DNA from 3 places in the Embleya sp. AB8 genome. Region 2 is predicted to be linked to each of the others. Evidence: predicted binding sites of a transcription regulator. Region 2 holds the regulator's gene; each other region holds the start of a gene.

Evidence for each region. The regulator HrcA, encoded in region 2, represses chaperone genes, less so after heat shock. The targets are predictions, from matches to a motif close to TTNGCACTCNGNNNNNCNGAGTGCNAA.
Region 1: the regulator HrcA is predicted to act here: its motif matches at 2,557-2,583, upstream of groL (chaperonin GroEL).
Region 3: the regulator HrcA is predicted to act here: its motif matches at 2,450-2,476, upstream of groES (co-chaperone GroES).

The regions. Positions count from the first base shown of each region.
Region 1 covers NZ_JBMHHY010000036.1:55,454-60,191, reverse strand. The annotation lists gene ABIA38_RS39110 (Uma2 family endonuclease) at 1-554, opposite strand, end outside; gene groL (chaperonin GroEL) at 770-2,398, opposite strand; gene ABIA38_RS39100 (cold-shock protein) at 2,789-2,992, opposite strand; gene ABIA38_RS39095 (ubiquitin-like small modifier protein 1) at 3,415-3,693, opposite strand; gene thrC (threonine synthase) at 3,690-4,738, opposite strand, start outside.
Region 2 covers NZ_JBMHHY010000001.1:110,609-115,346, forward strand. The annotation lists gene ABIA38_RS00475 (Uma2 family endonuclease) at 1-288, shown strand, start outside; gene ABIA38_RS00480 (DUF3097 domain-containing protein) at 485-1,315, opposite strand; gene ABIA38_RS00485 (MBL fold metallo-hydrolase) at 1,345-2,100, opposite strand; gene hrcA (heat-inducible transcriptional repressor HrcA) at 2,251-3,267, shown strand; gene dnaJ (molecular chaperone DnaJ) at 3,270-4,397, shown strand; gene ABIA38_RS00500 (NAD(P)H-dependent flavin oxidoreductase) at 4,603-4,738, shown strand, end outside.
Region 3 covers NZ_JBMHHY010000035.1:83,708-88,445, forward strand. The annotation lists gene ABIA38_RS38705 (hypothetical protein) at 1-13, shown strand, start outside; gene ABIA38_RS38710 (polysaccharide deacetylase family protein) at 289-1,191, shown strand; gene ABIA38_RS38715 (THUMP-like domain-containing protein) at 1,207-2,385, opposite strand; gene groES (co-chaperone GroES) at 2,617-2,925, shown strand; gene groL (chaperonin GroEL) at 3,061-4,683, shown strand.

The sequences.
Region 1 (4,738 bases), on a different contig from region 2:
CCCGAGGTGTCCAGCTCGATGCCGAAGGGCTCGGGGATCGTGATCGTCTTGCCGAACGCGACATGGAGGAACTGTCGGTACTGTCCGCCGTCGGGTTCGGAGAACAAGGTCACGGATGGTCCTGTGGGATCCCAGCGGTCGATGAGTAGGTAGAGCGGAACCGGCGCTGCGGCATAGGCGTCACGTTTGGTCTCTCGATCGCGCTGCGCGTTGCCTTGCGAGGTGACCTCTGCAACCAGGAGGGCGCGGTGTGCCGGAGTCGGGGTTGCAGTGTCTTCACGAGGAATGATTGCCAGGTCCGGGATGTAGAGTCGACCGAGTGGAACGATCTCCACACCGAGATTCGTGAAAGCTCCGCAGCCTTTCGGGGCGGCTTGCCGCAACAATGCGGAGATCTCATCGACAATCAATTCGTGCCTGTGCACGGGCGGCGGCGACACCGTGATGTTCTCCCCGTCTACCTCGACGCGCCAACCTTCGGGCACGTCCAGCTCTTGCCACATGGCGACCATCTGGAGCCAGTGGGTGCCCGTCTCGATCACGGGTGCGGTCATGTCCTTCACCTCGCCCACCTCGATCCACGCTGTACAAGAGCGATACTGACGCCGCTCGGGGACCTGTTCAGGGTAATCGGGCCGCGCCACTCGAACGAGCGAACACGCCTCGAACAACTCGGGAACGCGACAGAGGCGGCCCCCCGAAGGGGACCGCCTCTGTCGTCAGGCAAGCAACCGACCGTGGTGCGTCAGGTCTGCCGATCCTCGGGGGATCAGAAGTCCATGCCGCCCATGTCCGGGGCGCCGCCGCCGGCCGGGGCCGCGTTCTTCTCCGGCTTGTCGGCGATGACGGCCTCGGTGGTCAGGAACAGCGCGGCGATCGACGCGGCGTTCTGCAGCGCGGAACGGGTGACCTTCGCCGGGTCGATGATGCCCTCGGCGATGAGGTCCACGTACTCGCCGGTCGCGGCGTTGAGGCCGTGACCCGGGGTCAGGTTGCGCACCTTCTCCACAACCACGCCGCCCTCGAGGCCGGCGTTGACCGCGATCTGCTTCAGCGGGGCCTCGACGGCCAGGCGCACGATGTTCGCGCCGGTCGCCTCGTCGCCGTCCAGCTCGAGCTTGTCGAACGCGATGGTGGACGCCTGGAGCAGGGCCACGCCACCACCGGCGACGATGCCCTCCTCGACGGCCGCCTTCGCGTTGCGCACCGCGTCCTCGATGCGGTGCTTGCGCTCCTTGAGCTCGACCTCGGTCGCGGCACCGGCCTTGATCACGGCCACGCCGCCGGCCAGCTTCGCGAGGCGCTCCTGGAGCTTCTCGCGGTCGTAGTCCGAGTCGGAGTTCTCGATCTCGGCGCGGATCTGGTTGACCCGACCCGCGACCTGGTCCGAGTCGCCGGCGCCGTCCACGATCGTGGTCTCGTCCTTGGTGACGACGACCTTGCGGGCGCGGCCGAGGAGTTCGAGACCCGCGGTGTCGAGCTTGAGGCCGACCTCCTCGGAGATGACCTGGCCACCGGTGAGGATGGCGATGTCGCCGAGCATGGCCTTGCGACGGTCGCCGAAGCCCGGCGCCTTGACCGCGACGGACTTGAAGGTGCCGCGGATCTTGTTGACGACGAGCGTGGCCAGGGCCTCGCCCTCGACGTCCTCGGAGATGATCATCAGCGGCTTGCCCGACTGCATGACCTTCTCCAGGAGCGGGAGGAGGTCCTTCACCGAGGTGATCTTCGAGTTGACGATGAGCACGTAGGCGTCTTCGAGGACGGCCTCCATGCGCTCCATGTCGGTCGCGAAGTAGGGCGAGATGTAGCCCTTGTCGAAGCGCATGCCCTCGGTGAGCTCGAGCTCGAGACCGAAGGTGTTGCTCTCCTCGACGGTGATGACACCTTCCTTGCCGACCTTGTCCATGGCCTCGGCGATCATCTCGCCGATCAGCGGGTCGGCGGCGGAGATCGAGGCGGTGGAGGCGATCTGCTCCTTCGTCTCGACGTCCTTCGCGAGCGCGAGCAGCTGCTCGGAGACGGCCTCGACGGCCTTCTCGATGCCGCGCTTCAGGGCCATCGGGTTCGCGCCGGCGGCCACGTTGCGCAGGCCCTCGCGAACGAGCGCCTGGGCGAGGACGGTCGCGGTCGTCGTACCGTCACCGGCGACGTCGTCCGTCTTCTTCGCGACCTCCTTGACCAGCTCGGCACCGATCTTCTCGTACGGGTCCTCGAGCTCGATCTCCTTGGCGATGCTCACACCATCGTTGGTGATGGTGGGCGCACCCCACTTCTTCTCGAGCACGACGTTGCGGCCCTTGGGGCCCAGCGTGACCTTGACGGCGTCGGCGAGCTGGTTCATCCCGCGCTCGAGGCCGCGGCGCGCTTCCTCGTTGAACGCGATGATCTTGGCCATGTGGTGAAGTCCTCCCAGAACGGGGGTGAGTGCCGGACCGCACTGGCGCCCGCGACGGACGACCCGACCACCGCGAGGATCCCTCCCTCACGGGTGCCGAGCCTCACCGGCCCGGTCCGTTTCTGTCACTCTCACATCCAGAGTGCTAACGCCAATGATTAGCACTCGACCATGCCGAGTGCAAGCGCAACGGCCGGTCCCGACCCGCCCGCGCACACACCCGCGCGTGTCGCACGAGAACACGTCCGGACGCACAACGACCGGGGCCCGACCCCCGCGTCGCGGGAAGGCCGGGCCCCGGTCATCGAACATGTGCGTGTGCGTGTGTCGTGCAGTCCGTGGTGTGGACCGTTTCGGGCAGAGGAGCGGATCGCCCCCTGGTTCAGAGGCTCAGGCGGTGACGCGGACCATGTCGGCCTGCGGCCCCTTCTGCCCCTGCGAGATCTCGAACTCGACTCGCTGCCCCTCCTCGAGCGTCCGGTACCCGTCCATCTGGATCGCGCTGTAGTGGACGAAAACGTCCGCACCACCGTCGACCGCGATGAAGCCGTACCCCTTCTCCGCGTTGAACCACTTGACGGCGCCCTGAGCCATTCCTAACTCCCCTGTTACTGGCCCTTTCACGGATACTGCACGCCGCAGCTCCGGGTTCGTATCCAGAAGGACCCGGCCTTCCGCTACGACCGCGGCTGAATGTATCCGGACGGATGCCCGGAGCAACAGGTCAATCGGACGAGAATTCCCGAGCGAATAAAGCTCGCATTATTCGCGAACCGACCGAAAGGCCGTATTTCAATTCATCAACAAAGCGACCTTCCACGCATAACGGATGTGATCCCGACCACGGGTTTACCGACGCGCTGCCGCCAAAGCGCGGAAATGGACCCGGTTAAACGCGTGTCACACACAAGCGCCGGGGGGAACGAAGAAATCCGCCGCGCGGTGCTCCGGCGGCGGATTTCTCGGTTCCGTTTCGTACCCGACGCGTTGAAGATCAAGACGGTCGGGCTATCGCGTCAGCAACCGCCGGCGACTGCCGGGATGATCGAAACGGTGCCCTTCTCCGGGATGGCGGTGGCGAGTCCGTCGGCGAAGCGCACGTCCTCGTCGTCGACGTAGAGATTCACAAAGCGACGCAGCTTGCCCTCGTCGTCGAGGATGCGTGCGCGAATTCCGGTGTGGTCCTTTTCCAGCGCGTCCAGGACCTCGGCGAGGGTGCCGCCCTCGACGGACACCTCGGCCGCCCCACCCGTGTAGGTGCGCAGGATCGTCGGGATGCGAACGGAGACGCTCATGCCAGGCCGGCCTTTCGGAAGGATTCCAGAGTGGGTCGAATGGTCGCGGTCGGGCCGGTGGTCGGCGTGACCGCGTCCAACGTCTTGAGGCCGTCGCCCGTGTTGAGCACGACCGTCTCGGCGTCCGGATCCAGTGCCCCGGACGCGAGCAACTTCTGCAGGCAGCCGACCGTCACCCCGCCCGCGGTCTCGCCGAAGATGCCCTCGGTACGCGCGAGCAGCTTCATTGCCTCGATCACCTCGGCGTCGGTCACGTCCTCCACCGCGCCGCCGGTGCGCTTGCACACGTCCAGCACGTAGGGACCGTCGGCGGGGTTGCCGATCGCCAGCGACTTGGCGATCGTGTCCGGGCGCACCGGACGGATCACGTCGTGCCCGGCCTTCCATGCGGCGGCCACCGGAGAGCAGCCGGTCGCCTGCGCGCCGAAGATCTTGTAGGGCGCGTCCTCGACCAGGCCGAGCGCGATCAGCTCGCGAAAGCCCTTGTCGATCTTGGTCAGCTGCGATCCGGACGCGATCGGAATGACGATCTGCTCCGGCAGTTTCCAGCCGAGCTGCTCGGCGATCTCGTAGGCCAGCGTCTTGGATCCCTCGCCGTAGTACGGCCGCAGGTTGACGTTGACGAAACCCCAGTCCTCGCCCGCCGGGTCGCCGATCAGCTCCGAGCAGAACCGGTTGACCTCGTCGTAGGTGCCTTCGATGGCGACCAGCTCGCCGCCGTACACGGCCGCCGTGACGACCTTGCCGGCCTCCAGATCGGCCGGGATGAACACACAACTGCGCAGGCCCGCCCGGGCGGCGGCGGCACCCACCGCGCCGGCCAGGTTGCCGGTGGAGGAGCAGGACAACGTGGTGAAGCCGAAGGTGCGCGCGGCCTCGACGGCGATCGCCACCACGCGGTCCTTGAAGGAGTGCGTCGGGTTGCCCGAGTCGTCCTTGACGTGCAGATTCCGGATGCCCAGCGCGCGGCCCAGGTTCTCGGCCCGGACCAGCTTGGTGCAGCCGGGGTTGAGATTGGGCCGCGACGCGACGTCGGCGGCGACCG
Region 2 (4,738 bases):
CTCGATCTGTTCCTCGATGCGGGAACGTGGATGCCATGTGACGCGGTCGCCTTGGTGCTCGAGGTCACGTCGCACCGGGCGGACATCGATCGGGAGGCAAAGCGGCGAGCCTATGCCGCCAGTGGTATTCCGCTCTACTTGCTGGTGGATCGAGAGCGAGGGAGTTGGGCGCTCTTCTCGGCTCCCGAAGGTGACGACTACAAGGAGAGTCACACCGGCCCGTTCGGCAAGGAGATCGAGCTGCCGGCGCCTTTCTCGATGACGTTGGAGACCACCAGGTTCGTTTGACGCGTGGCGACGCATTGGGTCGGGGGTTCACAGCCGCCGGACGAACACCCGGCCGAAGTCGCCGCCCGTGGCCAAGAGGGTGCCGTCCGCCGAGAAGGCCAGGCGGCGGGCGCCTTGGTCGTCGTGGCCCGGGAGGGTGACGGCATCAGCCGCACCGCACGATCCGGCCACTTCCGCACACGACGCCCGCGCAGGGTCACACGTCGGGCGTCGCGGTCACGAAATCGATCAGTTCCTCCACCCTGCCCAGCAGCGCGGGCTCCAGGTCGCGGTACGAATTCACCGCCGCGAGGATCCGCCGCCAGGCCAGGGGTGGGTCCACCGGCCAGCCGAGGGCCGCGCACACCCCCTCCTTCCACGGCACCCCGCGCGGTACGTCCGGCCACGCCGCGATGCCCACCGACGCCGGCCGGACCGCCTGCCAGACGTCGATATAGGGGTGTCCCACCACCAGTACCTGATCGCCCGTCACCCGCGCCGCGATCCGGCTCTCCTTCGAGCCCGGCACCAGGTGGTCCACCAACACGCCCAGCCGACGACCCGGCCCCGGTGCGAACTCGCGCACCACCGCCGGGAGATCGTCGATGCCCTCCAGGTACTCCACGACCACGCCCTCGATCCGCAGGTCGTCGCCCCAGACCCGCTCGACCAACTCGGCGTCGTGCCGGCCCTCGACGTAGATCCGGCCGGCCCGGGCGACCCGGGCCCGGGCGCCCCGCACGGCCACCGAACCGGACGCGGTGTGCGCCGGTGGGCGGGTGGGCGCGGCGGCCGACGGGCGGACCAGGGTGACCACCTCGCCGTCGATCAGGAAGCCGCGCGGATCCATCGGGAAGACCCGCAACCGCCGATGCCGGTCCTCCAGCGTGACGGTGAACCCCTCGGGGGTCTTCTCCACCCGGACCACCGCGCCACAAAAGCCGGTGGACGCCTCCTCGACGACCAGATCGCGTTCGGCCGCGACCTCCGGGACGGGCTTGTCCTGCTTCCATCCCGGGATCAGCGACTCGGGTCCATAGCTGCGCATAAGGGTGACGCTAGCCGGGTGACGGTGCGTCAGTCCGGTACGACGCGCCCGGCGGCCACCTCGGCCAGCAGGCGGTTCTGCCGGACCACGAACTCCTCGTCCACCACCGCGCCGTGTCCGGGCAGCCAGACACTCGCGTCGAGCGCGCGCACCCGGGCCAGCGAATCGCTCCACTCGGCGGCGAACGCATCAGAGCCGAACACCGGCGGCCCGCTCTCCTCCACCAGGTCGCCGGCGATCAGCACGCCACAGTCCGGGACGTGCACGATCAGGTCGTGGTCGGTGTGCCCGCGCCCCGGCGCGTAGAGCACCACCTCGCGCCCGCCCAGATCCACCGTCACCGGATCCCCGGTGGACACCAGACGGGTCGGCGGCACGATCCGCGCGGCGTTCATCAGCTCCGGATCGAAGCCGTACGCGATGCCGCTCGCCCGACCGGCGTCCGCGCGGCGCGCCAGATACCCGGGCAGCTCCGCGTGGCCCCACACCTCGGCGTCGGGGAAGGTGCGCAGCACCTCGTCGTTGCCGTAGCAGTGGTCGAAGTGGCCGTGCGTGTTCACCACCGCCACCACCCGGTCCGGCAATCCGTGCGCGGGCAGCTCGCGAGCCAGCGAGGACAGCAGCTCGGCGGCCTCCCGGTCGTGCGAACCGGTGTCCACGAGCAGGATCCCGTCGCGACCCGTGACGACCGCCACATTCAGTTCCAGGCCGGGTAGCCGGCGGCGCAGCACCCCCGGTCCGATCGGCTCCCAGGTGGCGTGTTTCGGCTGTTCGGCGCGTAGCATGCGTCAACCTTGGCACGGACGCAGGGGTACGGTCCGGATCGGGTGACCCGTACACTGGCACTCGGCGGGACGGAGTGCCAACCAGCAGGACGAACCGCCGCCTACGGGACACGGCAACGGGTGGAACAACGGGTCAGGGAGGTGCGCACCATGCTCGACGATCGTAAGCAGGACGTGCTGCGCGCCATCGTGCAGGACTATGTGGCGACCCAGGAGCCGGTCGGCTCCAAGGCGCTCGCGGACCGACACAACCTCGGCGTCTCCCCGGCCACCATTCGCAACGACATGGCCGCGCTGGAGGAGGAGGGCTACATCACGCAGCCCCACACCAGCGCGGGTCGGGTGCCCACCGACAAGGGCTACCGGTTGTTCGTCGACCGGCTCGCCGGCGTCAAGCCGCTGTCCGGCGCCGAGCGCCGGGCGATCCAGACCTTCCTGGCCGGCGCGGTGGACCTGGACGACGTGGTGGGCCGCACGGTTCGGCTGCTCGCGCAGCTGACCCATCAGGTCGCCGTCGTGCAATACCCCTCGCTGACCCGCTCGACGATCCGGCACGTCGAGTTGCTCACCCTCGCGCCGACCCGGGTCATGCTCGTGCTGATCACCAGCACCGGCCGGGTCGAGCAGCGGGTGATGGACACCCCGGGACCGGTCGGCGAGAACCTGCTCGCCGACGTGCGGGCCCGGTTGAACAGCCGGATCACCGGCAAGCGGTTCGCCGATGTGCCGTTGCTGGTCCAGGATCTCGCCGAGCCGTTCACCGCCGAGGAACGGCCGATCGTGGCGGGCATCCTGGCCACCCTGCTCGACACCCTGGTCGAACACAAGGAAGAAAAGGTCGTCCTGGCCGGGACGGCCAACCTGACCCGCTTCGGCATGGACTTCCCGAACACCATCCGCCCGGTCCTCGAAGCACTCGAGGAACACGTCGTGCTGCTGCGCCTGTTGGGCGAGGCGACCGACCCGGGCATGGTCGTGCGGATCGGACACGAGAACATGCACGAAGGACTGGCCGCGACCTCGGTGGTCGCCGTCGGATACGGCAGTGGGCAGGAAACGCTGGCGAAGCTCGGGGTGCTCGGGCCGACCCGAATGGACTACCCCGGAACGATGGGAGCGGTGCGCGCCGTGGCACGGTACGTCGGACAGATCCTCGCGGAGTCGTAGAGTTGGCTACCGATTACTACGAGGTCCTCGGGGTACGGCGCGACGCCACCCCGGAGGAAATCAAGAAGGCCTTCCGCCGGCTCGCTCGGGAGCTGCACCCGGACGTCAATCCGGACCCGAAGACGCAGGACCGGTTCAAGGAGATCAACAACGCCTACGAGGTCCTCTCGGACCCGCAGAAGCGCCAGATGTACGACCTCGGCGGCGATCCGCTGTCCTCCGGGGGCGGCGGTGGCGGCTTCGGCCAGGCCGGTTTCGGGTTCAGCGACATCATGGACGCGTTCTTCGGCCAGGCCAGTCAGCGCGGCCCGCGCTCGCGCACCCGGCGCGGCCAGGACGCGATGATCCGGATCGAGATCACCCTCGAGGAGGCCGCGTTCGGCACCACCCGGGAGATCCAGGTGGACACCGCCGTCACGTGCAACACGTGCAACGGCGAGGGCGCGGCCCCGGGTACCTCGGCGCAGACCTGCGACATGTGTCGCGGGCGCGGCGAGGTCAGCCAGGTGACCAAGTCGTTCCTGGGCCAGGTCATGACGTCGCGGCCGTGTCCGCAATGTCAGGGCTTCGGCACCGTGGTCCCGCACCCGTGCCCGGAGTGTGCGGGCGAGGGCCGGATCCGGGCCCGGCGCACGCTCACCGTCAAGATCCCGGCGGGCGTGGACAGCGGCACCCGGATCCAGCTCGCGGGCGAGGGCGAGGTCGGCCCCGGTGGTGGCCCGGCCGGCGATCTCTACGTGGAGATCGTCGAGGTCCCGCACACCACGTTCCAGCGGCGCGGCGACGACCTGCACTGCACGGTCACCATCCCGATGACGGCCGCGTCGCTCGGCACCAAGGTGCCGTTGCAGACGCTGGACGGCACCGAGGAGATCGACATCCGCCCCGGCACCCAGTCGGGCCAGTCGATCCCGCTGCACGGGCGGGGCATCACCCACCTGCGCGGCGGCGGGCGCGGCGACCTGGTCGTGCATGTCGAGGTCCAGACGCCGAACAAGCTCGACCCCGAGCAGGAGGAACTGCTGCGCCGGCTGGCCAAGCTGCGCGGCGAGGAACGGCCCTCGGGCCAGTTCACGCCGGGCCAGCAGGGGCTGTTCTCCCGGTTGAAGGACGCGTTCAACGGACGTTGAGCCGATGTCCCCGAGCGCCGGACGGGCTGATTTCGGCCTGTCCGGCGTTCGGGGGCGAATCGGCCGCGGCCGGGGCCGTCGGCTCCCGCCCGCGTCCGCGACGTCCCGCACCGGACGCCGCGGGCCGGTCCGGCGCAGGCCCGAGCGCACGGCCTAGGCTTGGTCCGGTGAGCGAACCGAGGCGACCGAGCGAACGGGGAGCATGATGCCGACCACCACCGACCCCACCCGGCTGAGCGAACTGCCGATCATCCAGGCCCCCATGGCCGGCGCGGCCGGTCCCGCCCTCGCGGCGGCGGTCACCCGTGCGGGCGGGCTCGGCTTTCTGGCCGCCGGTTATC
Region 3 (4,738 bases), on a different contig from region 2:
CGTCGGCCCCTGAAGCGGTCGGCACCGCACCGGCGACGCACCGCGCGCAACACTCGACCCGCATCCGACGAGGAGGCCATTCGCAAGCCGGACGCGGGTCGAGTGCCTTGGCTGATGGCTGCGTGCCGCCGCACGTGCCATTGGCCTTGCCGGGAGTGTGCCCAGCTCATCCGCCGCTCAACAGTCCTTCGACAGTCCCTTGAACAGCCCTTGTCCGGACCGTGACAGGCCGCCGTGCCGCGTAGCGTGGGCGCGAGCGGACGCGGCGAACGAAGGGGCCCGGCGACAGTGGCGGATGGAACGGTACAAAAGCGGCGGGGTGCGGCCGTCGCCTCGGCCTGCGTCGGCTTGGCCGGCATATTGTTGGTCACGCTGACCGGTTGTGGCGGCGGTGGATCGGACGACAAGGTCTCGGACAAGAAGGCGAGTTCGCCCCCCTCCGCAGGCGCGTCGACCGCTCCCGGCAAGGCCGCTCCGGCGGCGAAGCCGGACACCCCGGGCGCGGACGCGGCCACGCCGGCCGCCAAGTGGAACCTCAAGCCGTTCGCACCGCCGCCCGCACCGCCCGCGGTCAAGCCGATCAAGGCGGGCGGGCCCAAGCCGCCGGTGGTGGAGAAGATCCCCACCGAGGAGAAGATCGTGTTCATCACGATCGACGACGGCGCGGAGAAGGACCCCAAGTTCCTGGACATGATGGCGGACCTGCGGATCCCGGTGTCGATGTTCCTCAACGACACCTACGTCCGGCAGGACCCGGAATACTTCCGCAAGCTCCAGGCGCTCGGCGCCACGGTGCAGAACCACACGCTGTCCCACCCGGACCTGAAGACGCTGGCCGCCGACGCGCAGAAGCACCAGATCTGCGGCCAGCAGGACCGGCTCGCCGAGGTCTACGGCAAACGCCCGACCCTGTTCCGCCCGCCCTACGGCAACTGGAACGCCACCACGCAGACCGTGGCCGGCGGCTGCGGCGGGATCGGCGCGATCGTCAAGTGGCAGGAATCGATGCAGATCAACGACATGCAGTACGTCGGTGAGAAGAAGCTGCACCCGGGCGACATCATCCTGTCCCACTTCCGCGGCCCGAGTGATCTCAAGGGCACCACGATGACCGAGATGTTCGGCAACATGCTGCGCAAGATCCAGGCCCAGGGCTTCACCATCGCGCGCCTGGAGGACTACATCGGTTGACCCCGGTCACCCCCGCTACGCCGCCGACACCGGTTGTCCGATCAGCATCGTGGGCGCGCCCGCGACCCGGGTCAGCAGCACCGTGGCGGCGTTCGGGCCGGTGGGGCGGACCCGGCGGCGGACCTCCTCCGGTTCGACCGCCGAGCCGCGCTTCTTGACCGTGAGGTTGCCGACGCCGCGCTCGCGCAGCAGCGCCTTGAGCCGCTTCAGGTTGAACGGCAGTACGTCGGTGATCTCGTACGCACTGGCGAACGCGGTGGCCACCAACGTGTCCGAGGCGAGGTAGGCGATCGTCTCGTCGACCAGGTTGCCGGCCACCAACTCGCCGACCTCGGACACCAGATGGGCCCGGATCACCGCGCCGTCCGGCTCGTAGAGGTAGCGCCGCACCGGACCCACCGGCGCCTGCCGGGCCCGGCCCGAGGTCAGCGCCGCGCCCCCGGGCAGCACGGTGGCGCGCAGGCCGGTCCCGGCGAGCCGGCCCCACCACAACACCGCCTCCTTGACGTCGCCGCGGTCGGAGACCCACTCCGCCTCCATGCCCGGCGGCACGATCTCGTGCGGGATGCCGGGGGCCACCTTGGCCGCGCCGCACGGTACTTCGGCGGCGAGCGCGGTCAGGAACGAGAACGGCGGCGAGTACGCCTCGGGGTCGAACGTGCGGCCCCGGGCGGTGCGCCGGGCCGGGTCGATCAACGCCGCGTCGTAGCCGGACAGGTCCACCTCGGTCACGTCCGCGCACTCGACGGTGAGCAACCCCGCGACGCCCAGCGCCTTTGCGTTGGCCCGGGCCACCGCGCAGGTCAGCGGATCCAGGTCGACCGCGTGTACCGCGATCCCGGCCCGGGCCAACGCGAGTGCGTCGCCGCCGATGCCGCAACACAGGTCCACGGCACGGGCGATGCCGCCGGCCGCGACCAGCCGGGCGGCCCGGTGCTCGGCCACCGACGTGCGGGTGGACTGCTCGAGTCCGTTGGGGGTGAAGTACATCCGCGCCGCGTCCGCGCCGAACTTGGCCCGGCCGCGCTGGCGCAATCGGGACTGGGTGAGCGCGGCGGCGATCAGCTCCGGCGGGTGCTCCCGGCGCAGCCGGGTGGCCAGCGACAGCTCGTCCGCGACGTCGTGCTCGGCGAGCAGGTCGAGCAGCGAACAGCCCTCGTCGGTCAGCAGCGCGGTGAAAGCTTCGATGTGCACGGGCCCATTCTTGCCGAGCGCGCGTGTCCCACCGGTATGAAGAACTCCGTCCGACGCGCTGAATCTGGCACTCTGGTTGACGGAGTGCTAACCGCCACCTAGTGTCTGTGCTGGCACTCTCCCCATGAGTGTGCCAGTGCGAGACGAGCAGGTCCGGCACCCGCGACGACGGATCTGTCCCATCGCCGACAGACATTTTTCCGTGAGATCTCCGAAGGGGGAGGTCGCATCGTGACGACCGCCAACACCAAGGTTGCCATCAAGCCGCTCGAGGACCGCATCGTGGTCCAGACGCTTGAGGCCGAGCAGACCACCGCGTCGGGTCTCGTGATCCCGGACACCGCCAAGGAGAAGCCCCAGGAGGGCGTCGTCCTGGCCGTGGGCCCGGGTCGTTTCGAGGACGGTCAGCGTCTGCCGCTCGACGTGAGCGTCGGTGACACCGTGCTGTACAGCAAGTACGGCGGCACCGAGGTGAAGTACAACGGCGAGGAATACCTCGTTCTCTCGGCTCGCGACGTGCTCGCGATCATCGAGAAGTGACATCGCGCTGACGCGCCGGAACCGGTGACGGTTCGACGACCCCGCCCCGGATCGCCCTGCCCTCGTCGGCCGGTGGACCCGGGGCGGAGTCGGTTGTACGACGTCGACTAGCAACCTTTAAGGACGAAGACCCTCATGGCGAAGATCCTCCAGTTCGACGAGAAGGCCCGACGGTCGCTGGAGCGCGGCGTCAACGCGCTGGCCGACACCGTCAAGGTCACGCTCGGCCCCAAGGGCCGCAACGTGGTGATCGACAAGAAGTTCGGTGCCCCGACCATCACCAACGACGGCGTGACGATCGCCCGTGAGGTGGAGCTCGAGGACCCGTACGAGAACCTCGGCGCGCAGCTGGCCAAGGAAGTCGCGACCAAGACCAACGACATCGCGGGTGACGGCACCACCACCGCCACCGTGCTCGCCCAGGCGCTGGTGCGCGAGGGTCTGCGCAACGTGGCCGCCGGCGCGGCCCCGATGGACCTGAAGAAGGGCATCGACCTCGCCGTCGCCGCGGTGTCCGCGCAGCTGCTCGAGACCGCCCGCGCGATCGACGGCAAGGAGGACATCGCCGCCGTCGCCGCGCTCTCCGCGCAGGACAAGCAGATCGGCGAGCTGATCGCCGAGGCCATGGACAAGGTCGGCAAGGACGGTGTGATCACCGTCGAGGAGTCCCAGACCATGGGTCTGGAGCTGGAGTTCGCCGAGGGCCTCCAGTTCGACAAGGGCTACCTGTCGCCGTACATGGTCACCGACCAGGAGCGGATGGAAGCGGTCCTCGAGGACCCGTACATCCTGATCCACCAGGGCAAGATCTCGGCCATCGCCGAACTGCTCCCGCTGCTCGAGAAGATCATCCAGGCCGGCGCGTCCAAGCCGCTGCTTATCGTCGCCGAGGACGTGGACGGCGAGGCGCTGTCCACCCTGGTGGTGAACAAGATCCGCGGCACGTTCAACGCCGTCGCGGTCAAGGCCCCGGGCTTCGGCGACCGCCGCAAGGCGATGCTGGAGGACATGGCGATCCTGACCGGCGGTCAGGTCATCGCCCCCGAGGTCGGCCTCAAGCTCGACCAGGTCGGCCTGGAGGTGCTCGGCAGCGCCCGGCGCATCACCATCACCAAGGACGCGACCACCCTGGTCGACGGCGCCGGCGACGGCTCCGCGATCCAGGACCGGGTCAAGCAGATCAAGCGCGAGATCGACGCCACCGACTCCGACTGGGACCGCGAGAAGCTCCAGGAGCGCCTCGCGAAGCTGGCCGGCGGCGTGTGCGTGATCCGCGTGGGCGCGGCCACCGAGGTCGAGCTCAAGGAGAAGAAGCACCGGCTCGAGGACGCGGTCTCGGCGACCCGCGCGGCCATCGAGGAGGGCATCGTCGCCGGCGGCGGCACCGCCCTGGTGCACGCGGTCTCCGTGCTCGCCGACAACCTCGGCCAGACCGGCGACATCGCGACCGGCGTCTCGGTCGTGCGTCGCGCCGCGGTCGAGCCGCTGCGCTGGATTGCCGAGAACGCGGGCCTCGAGGGCTACGTGATCGTCAACAAGGTGCAGGAGCTCGGCATCGGGCACGGCTTCAACGCCGCGACCGGCGAGTACGGCAACCTGGTCGACTCGGGTGTCATCGACCCGGTCAAGGTGACCCGTTCCGCGCTGCAGAACGCCGCGTCGATCGCGTCGCTCCTGCTCACCACGGAGACCCTGGTCGTCGAGAAGCCGGCCGAGGAAGAGCCCGCCGCGCACGGCGGCCACGGCCACTCGCACTAGTTCCGGTAGTTACATCCCGTTCCACCCGCTGCACCCTCGACGGGCCCGACCGCTT